DNA from 2 places in the Peptacetobacter sp. AB845 genome. Region 1 is predicted to be linked to the other one. Evidence: riboswitches for the same ligand, from Rfam matches in the RefSeq annotation. Region 1 holds a riboswitch; the other holds the start of a gene.
What was found. A riboswitch is a leader RNA that binds a small molecule or an ion and turns the genes downstream of it on or off. The one in region 1 is predicted to bind thiamine pyrophosphate.
Positions count from the first base shown of each region.

Region 2: it holds a riboswitch for thiamine pyrophosphate, as region 1 does, so the genes downstream of both, thiC (phosphomethylpyrimidine synthase ThiC) here and thiM (hydroxyethylthiazole kinase) in region 1, are expected to answer to the same signal.

Region 1 is NZ_CP180001.1:1,801,112-1,804,534, reverse strand. It holds gene thiE (thiamine phosphate synthase) at 1-711, opposite strand, end outside; gene thiM (hydroxyethylthiazole kinase) at 689-1,510, opposite strand; TPP riboswitch at 1,584-1,683, opposite strand; tRNA gene ACK2WO_RS08395 (tRNA-Arg) at 1,857-1,930, shown strand; gene ACK2WO_RS08390 (O-acetyl-ADP-ribose deacetylase) at 2,425-2,952, opposite strand; gene ACK2WO_RS08385 (DUF4275 family protein) at 3,066-3,423, opposite strand, start outside.
Region 2 is NZ_CP180001.1:1,501,214-1,504,636, forward strand. It holds gene ACK2WO_RS07110 (alanine/glycine:cation symporter family protein) at 1-1,028, shown strand, start outside; TPP riboswitch at 1,247-1,360, shown strand; gene thiC (phosphomethylpyrimidine synthase ThiC) at 1,519-2,826, shown strand; gene thiS (sulfur carrier protein ThiS) at 2,940-3,134, shown strand; gene thiF (sulfur carrier protein ThiS adenylyltransferase ThiF) at 3,140-3,423, shown strand, end outside.

The DNA of each region.
Region 1 (3,423 bases):
AGTTAATTCTTTTAGTTTTTTAGTGGCATCAGTTATATCATCACTTGCAAATATCGCACTTATAACAGATACACCGTCTATTCCACTGCCTTTTAGTTTTAATAAATTGTCTGCATTTATTCCACCTATTGCAACTACTGGTATTGATACAGTTTCACATATTTCTTTTAATGTTTCAAATGTTACGCTGTCAGCATCTCCTTTAGTAGAAGTAGGGAAGACTGCCCCAACACCAAGATAGTCAGCTCCGTCTTTTTCAGCTTTTAAAGCTTCTTCAACAGTGGATGCAGATACACCTAAAATTGCATTTTCTCCAAGCATATCTCTAACTTTTTTAGCATCCATATCTTCCTGACCAACATGAACACCGTCAGCTTTTATTTCGGCTGCGGTATTTATATTATCATTTACGATAAATGGTATTTTAAATTCTTTGCAAAGAGCCTGAACTTCCTTTGCTTCTTCTAAAAATTCATCTTCTGGAAGATTTTTTTCTCTTATTTGAAGTATAGTAGCCCCACCTTCAAGACATTCTCTTACCTGTTCAGCAAGAGTTCTTCCGTTTAGCCAATGTCTGTCAGTTATAGCATATAACTGTAAATCTTTTGGATTTATATTACTTGCTTTTGAATTATTTATATCAATGTTATTTAAATTATTTGACTTTAAGTTATTTTCATTTAATAAACTATTTGATTTCAAATTTAGCACCTTCTTCCAATGTTTTAGCATCCATATTATATATAGCATCGATTATTCTATTTCTGTAAGTAGAGTTTCCATCAGTTTTTTCCATATTAGACCAACCAATTTCTCCAGAAAGTCCCATATCTATTACAGCAGCTGCAGTTGCTTCAAGCATGTTGTCCTGATTTGCAGCGATAAATGATGCAATTAATCCAGAAAGCTGGCATCCAGTTCCAGTTATTTTTCCCATTTCGGCTCTACCATTTCTAATCACAAAGCATCTTTCAGCATCTGCAACCAAGTCGATAGCACCAGTTATTGCAATTATACTACCTGTTTCTTTTGAAAATGATTTTGCAAATTCTACCATAGAATCAAGATTTTCTTCAGTAACTGCATCTCCAACAGCTGCATCGACACCTTTTCCAGCTCCAATACCAGTAGCTAAGAATTTTATTTCTGAAACATTTCCTCTTATTACAGAGAATTTCACATTTTCAAGAAGTTCTTTAGCAGTTTTATTTCTTAAAGCACTCGCACCTACACCAACAGGATCTAGTACAGTTGGGTGATTTAATTCATTTGCTTTTTTACCAGCTAATATCATAGAAGGGATTGTATTTCTGTTAAGTGTACCGATATTGATATTTAAAGCAGTACACACAGAAGTTATATCCTCAACTTCCTCAGAATCGTCGGCCATGATAGGGCTTGCACCACATGCTAATATTATATTTGCAACATCGTTTACAGTAACGTAATTAGTGATGTTGTGGATAAGTGGTGATATTTCTCTTACATTTTCGATAGTTGATTTTAACATTTTAATTCCCCCAGTCTTTTAGTATTGAGAGAGATTTTAAAAATAAAAAAACACGAAACCAACAAGGCTCGTGTTTAATATCTTATCTTCTCCCTACGTTGGCATTATCCAAATCAGGTTAAGGGTCTAGGTTTTACCTACTCTCAGCCGAAAAAGCTCCCCTGCTTGATTTTAAATTATTTTAAAAATTCAACTAGTTAAATGATAGCATAGATAATCGTTTTTTTCAATTGTGTAGAAGTTTTGATGTTAAAAATAAAGGAAAGAGCAGGAATTTTTTTTGAAAAGTAATATTTTTAGTGATATAATATTTAATATGTTATTAGTTATATAAGATTTAAAATATGTCTCTGTAGCTCAGCAGGATAGAGCACCGCTCTCCTAAAGCGGGTGTCGCAGGTTCAATTCCTGTCAGGGACACTTTGAATAATTGAGGATGCCAATGGATTTTTCTAATGGCATCTCTTTTTTTACTCAAAATTATATCATTCTCACCTCCTGGCTTCGACGGCTCACACTGTTAGAGTAACACATTTCAAAGTTGTGAGCCGTCTCCAGATAGTCGAGTTCGAATTGATATAATTCTGAGTAAAAGAGATGCATATTAGGAAAAATGCATTTGGCATCCATCATTTTATTCTGTCGTTTAGGATACAATAAATTTGTAAGCCGTTTGTATATTGTAATTCAAAGCAAAAATAGTCTTGCTAGCAAAAGAGTTGTAACAACCTTTTTCATTCAGTTTTGCATGTATAGAGAAGATAGTATAATTAAAAAAATAGATGTATATTGGGAAAAATTTTACTTATCATACATCAGTTACTAAAAAAGAGCTATTACAAGTTATTGTAATAGCCCTTATAAGTTTTATATTTTATTTTTTGCATTTGTTCCTAGGTATAGGAATGCAGATCCTATAAGCAACCTTTTCTAATTTTATTTATTGCATTATCATAAGCTTGTTTTGTTCTATCATCAAACAATACAAATCTTATGCAATCAAATTCATTTTGATGCTCCATGTAGAAGTCATTTACTGTTTTTACTGCTATTTCTGCAGCTTCTTCTAAAGGATAGCTATATACCCCAGTTGAGATTGACGGAAATGCAATAGTACGAATTTTGTTTTCTAATGCTAGTTTCATAGAGTTTTTATACGCATTTGCAAGTAGTTGTTGTTCGCCAAAGTTCCCACCTCTGTATATTGGACCAACTGTATGAATTACGTATTTACAAGGTAGTTTGTATGCAGATGTTATTTTTGCTTCCCCTGTTTCACATCCGTTTAGTGTTCTACATTCTGCTAAAAGTTCTCGGCCTGCTGCACGATGTATTGCCCCATCTACACCGCCCCCTCCTAAAAGGCTGTTGTTTGCTGCATTTACGATTGCTTCTACGTCTGTTTGTTTTGTTATATCTCCAAGTACTGTTTCTATTATCATGTTAGATTCCTCCTCAGAAAAATTTTAAAATAAGGTGAAATTTATTTTAAAAATAAATATAAATTGATTAAAATTTATTATTTTAAATTATTTTTTTACCACATTCTATAAAATTATTTAGCTTTGTAGAAGTATGGTCCTAGTTCTTCTTCGTGAGGTATTACATAAGTCCAACTGTTTAGTGGATCAAAGAAATAGAAATCTGATGATTCTAAATCGCTTTTTTCAAACAACTCATCTATATCTTTTGAAGTAAGTAAATTTGCGTTTCCAATTATATATGTTTGTTCTGCATATTCAAAGAATAGGTAAATCTCATGTTTTTCTTCTTTATCAAAAGCTGCTTTTGCTTCGTCACCTGTAAGAGCAGGTAGAAGGTCAAAGCTAAATAAATGCCATTTAAACTGGTCAGAGTAGTTCTTTTTATTTTCTTTTGCTTCCTCAGAAACTAAAGTATCAAATTCTTTATCC
Region 2 (3,423 bases), 300 kb from region 1:
CAGCTTATTATATTGAACAGGGACTTAATATGAGATGGTTAGGAATAATATTTACAATATTAATAAGTATAACTTACGGATTCGTATTTAACTCTGTTCAGTCAAATACTTTATCATTAGCTTTCAACAATGTATTCCATGTTGAATATATGGTAATAGGTATAGTGTTAGCAGTTCTTACAGCACTTGTAATATTCGGTGGAGTGCACAGAGTTGCTAAAGTTTCAGAAGTAATAGTTCCTGTATTCGCAGGTCTGTACATATTAGTTGCTATAGGAATAGTTGTTTTAAACATAGGAAAATTCCCAGAACTTATATCTACAATAGTTGCAGATGCTTTTAAACCAAGACAGATGATAGCAGGAACAAGTGCAGGATTTATGACAGTTCTTTTAACTGGTGTTAAGAGAGGTCTATTCTCTAATGAAGCTGGTATGGGTTCTGCTCCTAATGCAGCTGCAACAGCAGAAGTTTCTCATCCAGTTAAACAGGGATTAATACAGACATTAGGTGTATTTACAGATACTATAATAATATGTTCTTGTACAGCATTTATGGTATTACTTTACAATGGATATGCAACAAGTGGAAATGAAGGTATAGCTTTAGCTCAGGAAGCTCTTACTGCACATATAGGACCAATAGGTGGTATATTCTTAGCATTATGTATATTCCTATTTGCATTTAGTTCAATAGTTGGTAACTACTACTATGGAGAATCTAATATACAGTTCGTAACTGAAAGCAAAGGTGCTTTAAATGTATACAGAGTTTTAGTTTGTGGTATGGTATTCTTCGGTTCAATAGCAAAACTTCAGGTTGTTTGGGATTTAGCTGACTTATTTATGGCATTTATGGCAATCATCAACATGATAGTTATAGCTAAATTAGGAAAATATGCATATATAGCATTAGAAGATTATACTAAACAGAAAAAAGCAGGTATAAAAGACCCTGAATTCTATGTTGATGGAATAGAAGGATTAGAAAATGTTGAATACTGGCATAAAGAAGATAAAGCCAATTAATATAACATAAAACCAACTAATATAATATAAAGCTAACTAATAGATATATTTAATTAGAGCTAGATATTTGATATTTTTTATAAATAGATTTTTAGTATTTTATACTAAAGTTTTATAAATCAAAAAATAAAATGTTTGAACAAATTAATTTGTTATGATATACTCAAATCAAATGAAAAAGTCTTCACCATTTATTAAGTGAAGTGTTAAAAACATAATATCGACGCTAGGGGCGCTGAAATAAGGTCAGCTGAGAGAGAAAGCCAAAAACTTACAAACCCTAAACACCTGATCAAGATAATGCTTGCGAAGGGAAGCTGGTAGAATAATTTTCAATAGAGTAAAAGTTTGAGTACAACAAATAAAAAGTACAAAACTAATATAGAAGATGAAAGTGCTTTCCTAAGTAAGGGAAGCACTTTTTTATTTGCAAAAAATCAGATAAGAGAGCAAAAATTGCTTTCAATATACAAAAAATGGAGGTATTTGTATGACTTACACTACACAGCTTGATGCAGCTAGAAAAGGTATAATAACTAAAGAAATGGAAATAGTTGCTGATAAAGAAATGATGGACGTAGAGGAATTAAGAGAATTAATTGCTCAGGGGAAAGTAGTTATCCCAGCTAACAAAAATCATAAATCACTTAGCCCAGAAGGTATAGGTAAAGGATTAAAAACTAAAATAAACGTAAACCTTGGTATATCAAGAGACTGTAAAGATATAGACCGGGAATTAGAAAAAGTTAAAACTGCTATAGAAATGAAAGCAGAAGCTATAATGGACCTTAGTAACTATGGTAAAACAAGAGAATTCAGAGAAAAAGTAGTAGAAATATCTCCAGCAATGATAGGTTCTGTTCCTATGTATGATGCTGTTGGATTTACTGAAACTGCATTAGTAAAAATAACAGAAGAACAGTTCTTACAGGTTATAGAACAGCATGCAAAAGATGGTGTAGACTTTATGACAATACACGCAGGTCTTACTAAAGAAATAGGAGATAGAATAGCTAAAGATAAGAGATTAACTCATATAGTATCAAGAGGAGGTTCTCTATTATTTGGATGGATGTACATGAATAATAAAGAAAACCCTATGCTAACTAACTTCGATAAAATACTTGATATATGCGAAAAATACGACGTTACTCTAAGCTTAGGAGATGCTTGTAGACCAGGTTCTATAGCAGATGCTACTGACTACGCTCAGATACAGGAACTTATAAACTTAGGAGAACTTACTAAGAGAGCTTGGGAAAGAAATGTACAGGTTATGATAGAAGGGCCAGGACACATGGCAATAAACGAAATAGAAGCTAACGTAATGTTAGAAAAGAAATTATGTCATGAAGCTCCATTCTATGTACTTGGACCTCTAGTAACAGATGTTGCTCCAGGATATGACCATATAACTAGTGCAATAGGTGGTGCACTTGCAGCATCTAAAGGTGTAGACTTCTTATGCTACGTTACTCCAGCAGAACACTTAAGATTACCTGATTTAAATGACATGAAAGAAGGTATAGTTGCAACAAAAATAGCAGCACATGCAGGAGATATAGCAAAAGGAATAAAAGGTGCTAGAGAATGGGACAACGCTATGTCTAAAGCTAGAGCAGAATTAGATTGGGCTACAATGTTCGAATTAGCATTAGATCCAGAAAAACCAAGAAAATACAGAGATTCTTCTAAACCAGAACACGAAGATAGCTGTACTATGTGCGGAAAAATGTGTGCACTTAGAACAGTTAATAAAATATTCAATGGTGAAGAAGTGGATTTAGTATTTGACTAATATTTATGTAAGTAATTAAATGATATTGTATATTTAGAATTATTTATTAAAGATAAAATATATAATTATTAAGATAAATTAATAAATATTGCAACGAAATGGAGGTGCAATATATGAAAGTTAATGGAAAAGAAGTACAGTTTCCAGAAGGGACTACTGTTTCCCAGATATTAGATAACTACAAAATAGATAGGAATAGAGTAGTTGTTGAGATAGATATGAAAATAGTAGATGAATCTGAATACGATACTTATATACCAGATAAAGAAGCTATGGTGGAATTAATAGCTTTCGTTGGAGGCGGTTAAAAATAATGGATATTTTTCTAAATGAAAAGAAAATATCTGCTAAAGAAGGTATAACTGCCAAAGAAGTAAGAGATGAATACAACAAACTTTGTGATGTAATAATTGTAAATGGATATCCAATTGAGGATAAAGTGTTAAAAGAGAATGATAGAGTAGTACTTATTCAAAAGGGAAAGAAACCAACTTTTGAGGAATTTGAAGCTCTTTTAACTGCGAGACATACACCAAATGTTCATAAGGCTTTGAAAAAAGGAAAAGTTGCAATTCTTGGATTAGGGGGGCTTGGCTC